Regions from separate parts of the Chitinophaga flava genome, predicted to be linked through region 1. Evidence: riboswitches for the same ligand, from Rfam matches in the RefSeq annotation. Region 1 holds a riboswitch; each other region holds the start of a gene.

Region 1 (3,212 bases):
AACTTAAGCCAGTCCTGCAGATAAAAGCCATGTACGGTTTCTTCCGTAGCCTTGTACTGCGTCGTATAGTAGTCAACGTTACCCTGGTTCAATACAGGGTTTTGTATAGCCACCTGTGCATGCAGCCCTGCACCGAAGATATTGGCGCTATAGGTTTTTCTGTCGAGGTAACTGAATGAATACCCTACCAGTACTTTGTGTTCAATTTTTCCGGTTTGAGTATTGTAAGTCAACTCCAGCTGGTTTTGCAGCGGTTTTGTCAGATGGTTGAAATAGAGTGGGGAAGTACGTTTGAGAGAATCCAGTGTTTTATTGAATGTCAGTTCTTCTGTTGAAAAATAATTGATGTTATCATCTGAATAAGAAAGCTGATTGGACAACAGGAGTGAATTGCTGAACTGATGTGTATAACGCAGCTGAACATTATACTGTGTATTTTTCAGGAAATCAGCCGGATCGTTGTAGCGGGTATCTACGTTCATGCCTGGTGCTAACTTTCCACCTTCCAGCATTGGAATACCGGCGTCTGTAGCGTATTTGTCGTGGTTGGCGCCGATGGTCAGGTAAAAATTATCATGGGCTGTGGGCGTGTAATCCAGTGCCAGATAGGCGTTGTTGGTATTCATACCAGACTGGCGGTAACCGTCGGTGGCAGACAGTCCTGCATCTACCCGGTACAGGAGTTTTTTACTCAGTGCACCACCGGCGCCCACCCGCATCCGGCGGGTATTAAAACTACCGTAGGAAGCGGAGAAGTCCGCCTTTTGTTCGCTGGTAGGACGTTTACGGACCAGGTTAATGATACCCCCCAATGCTGAATGTCCATATAAAACAGAGGCAGGCCCTTTCAATACCTCTATGCGCTCGATGTTAGCGAGGTTAGTAGCAGGTGCACTGGTGGAAATATTGTGACGTTCATCTCTGACACCATCTACCAGCAATACAAAATTATTAAACCCACGAATGGTAAAGTGCTGAAAACCGCCATAGGTATTGTTTGCACGCACACCAGTAGTATTTTTCATAGCCTCTCCCAGGTCATCTGTGCCTCTTTGTTCCAGCGTACGGGCAGAGATAGTACTTGTTGTAAGTGGTAGGTCTCTGATGGGGACAGCAATTTTATTCACACTAGTGACAGCAGACTTTTGTGCTGAAGTGATAGTGATTTCAGAGAGTTGCCCGGTGCGACTACTGAGTTGCAACGATAACTCCGTTGTTTTCCGGTTGCTTATTGTCACCCGTTGCTCAGCCACATGGTAGCCAACACCGCTGACCGCAAGGGTGTAGTTGCCTGCAGGTATAGCTGAAAGCAGGAACCGGCCATCGGCATCTGTTACAGTACCATAGCCAGTTTCATTCAGCCGTACTGTAATACCGGGCAGGGGTTCACCGGTTTCGGCAGTAATTTGTCCGCGCAGGCTGCCGGTATGGGCGACAGTCGTTTGCGATTGTGCGTGAAGTTGATCATCTGTAACAACCATCTGTAAAAGACCGATCATTGTACACATGAATAAAGTCCGTAAATAAGAAGTGGGACAGTTAAAAACGTTGCTCCTCGTCCGGGAGTGGTTGATTGTAGAGTTTTGCATTGATAATGATGATGAAGACAGAAAATTGTTCTTCAAAACTTTACCATGCCATCGGATACTGCTATACAGAAAAAGACCGGAGGTATGCCCATTGCATACACTGCCCCTGAAATGAATACACTTCAGATGCAAAAACTCCAAACTTGACGTTGCTTCAGCCCACGAAAGCATTGCCAGCATAAAAAAGGCAGGTCTCCTGACTTGTAACATTACTGCCGTCCTTCCCAGTCATCATTGACCAGTGGACATTTTCTGGCAGTAACCTGATTGTTACTTACAGTTGCGGGACAGTTCGTGATTTTCACACGATTCCCTATTAATCTGCACTTAAGCAGAACCTCTTTTTGTTGGGGAAAGAAAAGAACGAAAACGGGGCAAAGATAGTAATTACCGGATTAAAACAAACTGTATTCCATAACCTGCCCGATCCGGACCCTGCCGGTATTTCGAACTTTTTTGTAGCAGATTTGTTCCATATCAAACAAACTGAAACCCCAAAACAAGCCCCGGAACCCAGGATGCTGAAACCCCTATTACGAATGAAAACATCAATGGAAATCATTTGGCTCACCCCTGATCTGAGTAAACTTGGCGGAAGCGAGTATATGGTGTCAGCCTTTTGTCGTTTGCTAAAGTCGGCAGGCATCCATGTACATATTATAACCCGGGCTATTCATCCTGTTTGGAAAACCGTCATGGATAAGGCTTCCGGTCCCGGACAGGTCAACTTTGCCGAGATCCATTCCGATAACATCATTGACTACATCCATACAATTGATGTTATTACCGCCCGGTTTACAATCTCCCTGATGCAGGTGATGCCCCTGGAATCATTTTCCTTCGACATCATCCGGTATAAGGAATATGGGTTTCCCGTTTGCGGGCTCGAGCCTACAGACCTCAGCAATCATTGCTGGTGGCTGCCGGAAAACATGCAGGAGCATATTCAATTCCTGGATGGACTGATTGTGATGAATCCGTATACCGAAATCATCGCCAGAAATGAGTACCATTTCAACAAGCCCATCCAGCTCGTTTCAAATACCCTGATGAATGATCTGTACAAACGTACGGACCGGAGTTATCCACTATCTACATTTGGTTGTATCAGCAGGTTATCAGCGGAAAAAGGGCTGGAATATCTGCTGGGGGCCTTCAGTCTTTTATCGAAACGGTATCCCACCGCCACCATTTGTATTTGGGGAGAAGGAGATGATCATGAAAGGCTACTACAGCAAACAAGAATGCTGGGCATTGCCGACCGTGTTCATTTTCACGGCGCTTTTCATCCCCTCGAAGATTCTTTGTCTATCAGCGACAGCGCCGAAATTTTTATTTCTTCTTCACTGTTTGAAGGATGTGGGATCGCCATGCTGGAACAGGCTTACCGCGGCAAACCGCTGATCAGTACTATGACACATGGATTAAAATGGGTACTGGGAGCCGATTACCCTGGCCTGATTCCGATCGCTGATACTCATTCCTTATCCAGGATGATGGAACAAACCCTTATCGACCCTGTATTCCGCCAAAGCCTCATAACACTTGCTCAGCAAAGGTTTCATTCCTTCTTTTCACCTTATCAGACATACAATCAGCTTATTTCATTTTACACTGACGTAC
Region 2 (3,212 bases), 2.1 Mb from region 1:
GTACGGAAAATGCCTGAGTTCAAAGTGTTTCCTACCAATACTCACTACTTTCTGTTTGAAACCCTCACGGGTACTGCAGCAGCCCTGAAACTATGGCTGGTCAACAACTACGGGATACTGATCCGGGATGCCTCCAATTTTTATGGCCTCGAACAAGGACACTGCCGTGTAGCATGCCGCAACCAGGAAGATAATCAGTTACTCATCACTGCCCTGCATCAATGGACGCTTTCATAAAATTCGTATTGCCCTTACTGTTAGGTTATCTGCTGGACCTGTTGCTGGGAGATCCCCGCAGCTGGCCACATCCTGTGAAGCTTTTTGGTCACCTGATCGGCTATACGGAGCGGCTGCTTAACCATGGCGCTGGCCGCCTGTGGAAAGGGGCGCTGATGACGCTGTTGCTTTGTGCCGCTGTGTTTGCCGGTTTTTATCTGGCGCAGCACTGGCTGGAACAATGGCCCTGGGCCTGGCTGGCCTTTACCACTGTGTTTGTGTTTTTTGCGCTGGCCAACAAAAGCCTGCTGCTGGAAGGAAGGGAGGTGTTTGATACGTTGCACCAGCAAGGCCTGGAGGCCGGCCGTAAGCGGCTGTCCTGGATCGTGGGCCGCGATACTTCAGCTTTATCACCCAATCAGATACGGGTGGCTGTCATGGAGTCTATGTCTGAAAACCTCAGTGATGGCGTGATTGCTCCGTTGTTTTATTATGCGCTGCTGGGTTTGCCGGGTATGATGTTATATAAGATGATCAATACCCTTGATTCGATGGTGGGTTATAAAAATGATCGTTATTATTATTTTGGGAGAGTGGCTGCCCGCCTCGATGATGTGGCCAATTTTATTCCAGCCAGGATAACGGCTTTGCTGATGGTACTGGTGTCTGGCAGTCGCCGCGCGGCACAGTACATCATTCGTTTTGGTAGATCACATGCCAGCCCCAATTCCGGTTATCCGGAGGCAGCCCTGGCGGGAATCCTCAACTGTCGCTTCGGAGGCCCCAATACCTACCACGGCAGAGTAGTGGAGAAACCCTATATCGGCGAACAGCCCCGTGATATCGCTCATCATGAATTCAATAAAGTAACATATATTAATCATGCTACCACGTTGGTGATGATATTTTTTATGCTGCTGTTTTATTATTTCCTATCTTCGCCACCGTTGCCAGGTGTGTAGCCTTTTCTGAGGTACACTTAAAAGGGAATCCGGTGTAAATCCGGAGCAGTACCCGCTGCTGTAAGTTCATCTATAAGTTGCTGATAATATAGCCACTGTATCAACGGGAAGGCGTCAGACAACAGAACAAGCCAGAAGACCTGCCAGGAAACATGTTCACGGTCTGCTTCCGGGATAGAAGCCAGGACAGTTTCCTTCATACTCCCCGTATGTTAGGCACTTTCCCTGATATTCCTCCCCACAGCTCTCCACAATTTTATTTAACAGTTAACGGGCTTATTAACTTAATTCATGGGCAAAGATCTTCAAAAAGTTAAACGCATCGCGTTTATCTGCAACGGCAATTCCTGCCTCAAAAAAGGCGCGGAAGACACCACCCTGCAGCTCAGGGCTGCTATCTCAGAAAACAACCTGCATGAGGAAGTGCATACCATCCGCACACGATGCACCGGCCAATGCGAACACGGACCAATTGTTTTTATCCATCCCGAGGGGACCTGGTATAAGGAAATGTATCCGGAAAATACCACCAACCTCGTTATCAGCCATTTCCTGAACGACAAACCGGTCAGTGAGGCTATCTTTTTTGGAGAAGAAACAACTATCCGTTAAGCGAACCCTTTTTTCATGCGAATTTTTTATACTGTTGTATTATCTGCCCTGGCATCGCCAGTATGGGCACAGCAAAGCAATACAGACACCCTTTCCCGCAAAATACTCAACCTTAAAGCGATCGACATCACCGGCAGCACCGACAAAAGTGCGCACATGCTTTCCAAACTTGACCTGCAGCTGCAACCGGTGAAATCGGCTCAGGACCTGCTCCGCACTGTGCCTGGTCTCTTTATCGCGCAACATGCCGGCGGCGGAAAAGCCGAACAAATACTGGTACGTGGTATCGACAACGACCATGGCACCGATTTCGGTATATTCGTTGACGGTATACCTGTCAACCTCCCCAATCATGCCCACGGACAAGGATATGCCGATATGCACTTCCTGATCCCGGAGGTAATCGGCGGAGCCGCCTACTACAAAGGGCCCTACGAGGCCTCCCAGGGCGACTTTACCAATGCAGGTGCCGCCGTCTATACTTCCCTGTTCAGACCCGATAACCAGTTCGTGAAACTGGAATATGGCCAGTTTAACACAGCCCGCGCCGCTACCATGCTCCGCTTGCTGGATAAACAACAGCAGCCAGGCACCAGAGACCAGAACGCTTATATCGCTGCCGACTATACGTACACCGACAGCTACTTCGACAATCCGCAACATTTTAACCGATTGAACCTGTTGGGCAGATACAACATTGCCCTTAACAGTAACAATACCATTTCCCTCATTGCTTCCGGCTTTACGAGTAATTGGAACGCTTCCGGACAGGTGCCGCTGCGCGCCCTTGAAGACGGCTCTCTTCGCCGCTTTGGCTCTATAGATCCTTCAGAAGGAGGAAAGACTACCCGTATCAATGCCAACCTGCTCTGGGATACCCGCCTCAGTGAGCGCTCTTCCCTGCACCAACAGGTATATTATGTAAGAAACCTGTTTGACCTCTGGTCCAACTTTACTTTTTATAAAGAAGATAGGGTGAATGGAGATGAAATCAGACAATGGGAGAAACGTGACCTCTTCGGATATAAAAATACCTGGCGCCATGATGGTCGCCTGGGAAAAGCAACCTTGCAGTCAGAGATAGGACTGGGAGCGAGGATAGACCTGGTAAACCTGGGGCGCGATCATGTAAAGGAAAGGGAGCTGCTGTCTCATGAGGATTCCTCCCGGGTAGCAGTGGCCAATTACTCCCTCTATTTCAGCGAAACGCTGCGCCTGGCTGGTGGATGGAGTTTCAACGTGGGCCTGCGCAACGATGTGTTTACGTTTAATCTGCACGACCGTATGGACCCATCCAACAATGGCAACAGTGTAGCCTACCGGCTGAGTCCGAAGATTAACATTTACTACGATTTATCTCCTTCGCTGGCATTTTTCGCCAAAACCGGCATGGGCTTTCATTCCAACTATGCTAACGTGGCT
Region 3 (3,212 bases), 1.9 Mb from region 1:
ATCCACTACAAAAGAGCTGCAGTATCTGTTTACCAAAGAAGGAAATTATACGCTCGCATTGATTGTTAAAAACAGTGAAGGAGAAAAGCGTGTAGACGTCCCAGTTAAAATATCAACCGGAAAATATACCAATGGTGTTACCCGGGTATTTGATTTTCAACCGGCCCCTGGCCAGTTTGTGCATACGCTGCCGGCATGGGAAAACGGAGATGATCAACAGAAAATGAATGCCAAAGCAGAAGAAGCTCTAAAGAACGGTGGCATCATACACCTGGGTGGATTTGGCGGTTATGTGGTGATGGGATTTGATCATACGATCCTGAATGTGCCGGGTGCCTACAGTTTTACCGTACTTGGAAATGCTTTTGAGAGTTGGGCGGAGCCTGGAATTATCGAGGTAGCTTATGATGCCAATGGCAACGGGCTTCCGGATGATGAGTGGTATGAGATCGCCGGTTCTGAGTACAACAGTCCTAAAACAATCCGTAACTATCAGATCACCTACTACAAACCGGATGAGAACAAAGTAAAAACGCCTAATAAAAATTATCCTGCTCTCACTGATACCACCTATATCAAATGGAAAGATAATCAGGGGAAATCAGGATACCTGTCTAAAAATATGTACCATACCCAATCTTATTATCCGCAGTGGAAAGGAGATAGCATCACGTTCTCCGGCTCCAGGCTGACAGATGAATATGTGGTAGACAAATCTGGTGCGGGTACTTATTTTGTTAGTCCAGCTTTCCCTTTTGGTTATGCTGACAACTGGTCTAACGATAATGAAAAAGCTAACATCAAAATCAGCTGGGCCGTCGATAAAAAAGGGAATGCAGTACAACTGAAAGGGGTTGACTTTATCCGTGTATACACCAGCATGCGTGCGGAAGGCGGCTGGCTGGGAGAAATCTCTACAGAAGTAGCCGGCGTAAAAGACCTCAATCTAAAATAATAACAAGCATCATTCAAAACAATAATCTAAAACAACAGCAAAATCATTCAAAACAAAACGCTTAAATAAAATCATTCAAAACAAATTTATCCCAGGACTTTAGTCCTGGGATTTTTTTTGTAGCTTCGCTACGCGATTGGTTGTTTTGTTTTAAGCAAAACATTAAAAGGGAATCCGGTGTAAGACCGGAGCTATCCCCGTAGCTGTGATCCTGCACACCGGCGTTTTTGCCGGTAATATTTTCCCGGAGTTTACTCCATGCCACTGTCTGCTGATGCAGATGGGAAGGCCACCGGGAAAGCAGGGAAGCCAGAAGACCTGCCAGTAGCCATCAGTCATTTGTTGCTTTCGGGTGAAAGGCACCAGAATGTTTAGCCTAACGGCTTTATGTTCACGTATTATTATTTGGTTCACCCGCTGTGCTGTGTGGTTACAGGTTTATAGACCTGTATTGTTTTTTTGTTCCCGGTTGTTGTTGTCACATCAACTGTAGCCTGCTTGTTTTTTTACATCAAAAAAACAAAACGGAATTCCCTTGCCTGTACTGTAGTGCCGGTGTTATGTGTTTATCTACCATCAAAAAATATATTAACAACACATATTAGTACACTATGAATTTTAAAAAGTGTTTTACCCTGCTGTCCTTGTTGGTGGCCTTTTTTACGGCCTGTAAAAAAGAGGAAGCAATACCTGGCGTTGGACTTCAGCAAGAAGGTCGTTCAGATACTTTACATCTGGGAGAGGCGATTACCCTGCGGGCGCGGGTAGCTAACGTTAACGGCACTACGTTCGACTGGAAAATAAACGGAACTGCTGCTGGTACGGATTCCATTCTGAAATTTACAGCGTCTGCAAGTGGAATGTTCCGGGTGGTGGTGACAGCACGTAATACGGTTAGCATTGATTCTGTTGCTTACAACGTCAAAGTATGGGGTAAGTACGAAAACGGCTTTTTCATGTTGCAGGAAGGACAGTACGGCAATGATAACGGTGATCTCTGGTACTATAGCTATGACAGCAATCAGGTAGTGAAGAATGTTTTCAAAACGGAAAACCCCGGTAAGAGCCTGGGGCCTAATACAGCCACGTTGCAGTTTGCCACCGTGTACCGGGATAAAATGTATATGGCCGTAAAAGTAGGCGGGCCGCTGGTGGTAGCCGACGCTCATACGATGAAGGAAACAGGCCGTATTGACCATCTGCCGCAGGATGAAGGCTATGCTTTTGTAGGAGTGGATGATAGCAGAGGGCTACTCAGTGCAATTGATGGCGTGTACCGTGTTAACCTGACAGGCCCTGTACTGGGAGCCAAAGTAGCTGGTATCAACGGCCCTGCCGGCGATATGATACTGGCAGGTGATTATGTATTTGTAATGACGAAGGATGATGGGGTAGTAGCGCTCAAAGCAGCTGACTTCAGCGTGGCGAAAAAATTTGGTATTGGCGACGCTGGTTTTGCCCGTACTAAAGACGGTAGTATATGGGTCACCGGTAAGGACTCTCTCGTAAAAATCAATCCGGTATCACTGGCAGTAGACCGGGTGAAACTGCCGTTTAAAACCACCAACCCATGGGCATTTCTGGCCTGGCGTTCCGGTTCACTGACAGCCAGTGCCTCCGGTGATGCGGTGTATATCGCGGAGCGTGAAGCTGTGGAGGTGATCGGTGAAATTGAAGTGGGTGGCACCCGGCTTTATCGCTATCAACCTGGTAACGCTGCTTCATTGTCTGCTCCGTTCCTGACACTTCCTGCTGGCCAGTACTTCTATGGTTCTGCAGTAAGATATAATGAACGCCGCAAGGAACTGGTAGTGATTGCCCTCACCGATAAATTTGGTGGCAGTAATGATAACCGCTGGCTGATGTATGATGCCGTGACGGCCAATCTGAAGGAAACGGTTCGTTATACCGGTTACTATTTCCCGGCATTGCCTGTATTCTATTGATAGATCCCTCAATTTGTTATTATCCTTTTTTTCACTTAAAAAATATACGTATGAAAAATCCCTGTTGGGCAGCCATGGCTCTGGCTGCGCTCTTTGTCTGGTCTTCCTGCCGTAAAGACGCGCTCAATAATGACCTGTTAACCAACGTAGAAACCCCGCGCACGGGGCTTGTCAGCAATGTGACGCTCAGACCGGCTACCCTTGCCAGCAGTCCGCTTATCAGCAAGGTGTATACCTATATGCCGGCACCCGGACAGTTTATCAATGAATCGGCTTACGGCACTATCGCTGCAGCACAGGCTGTGGTAGGC

Evidence for each region. A riboswitch is a leader RNA that binds a small molecule or an ion and turns the genes downstream of it on or off. The one in region 1 is predicted to bind cobalamin.
Region 2: another riboswitch for cobalamin. It lies ahead of DF182_RS01505 ((2Fe-2S) ferredoxin domain-containing protein); the one in region 1 lies ahead of DF182_RS09885 (TonB-dependent receptor).
Region 3: another riboswitch for cobalamin. It lies ahead of DF182_RS01995 (DUF5074 domain-containing protein); the one in region 1 lies ahead of DF182_RS09885 (TonB-dependent receptor).

The regions. Positions count from the first base shown of each region.
Region 1 is NZ_QFFJ01000001.1:2,479,278-2,482,489, forward strand. It holds gene DF182_RS09885 (TonB-dependent receptor) at 1-1,499, opposite strand, end outside; cobalamin riboswitch at 1,758-1,946, opposite strand; gene DF182_RS09890 (glycosyltransferase family 4 protein) at 2,129-3,212, shown strand, end outside.
Region 2 is NZ_QFFJ01000001.1:398,853-402,064, reverse strand. It holds gene DF182_RS01515 (pyridoxal phosphate-dependent aminotransferase) at 1-237, shown strand, start outside; gene cbiB (adenosylcobinamide-phosphate synthase CbiB) at 222-1,178, shown strand; cobalamin riboswitch at 1,152-1,340, shown strand; gene DF182_RS01505 ((2Fe-2S) ferredoxin domain-containing protein) at 1,470-1,790, shown strand; gene DF182_RS01500 (TonB-dependent receptor) at 1,806-3,212, shown strand, end outside.
Region 3 is NZ_QFFJ01000001.1:556,820-560,031, reverse strand. It holds gene DF182_RS02000 (PKD domain-containing protein) at 1-955, shown strand, start outside; cobalamin riboswitch at 1,076-1,295, shown strand; gene DF182_RS01995 (DUF5074 domain-containing protein) at 1,567-2,901, shown strand; gene DF182_RS01990 (PKD domain-containing protein) at 2,952-3,212, shown strand, end outside.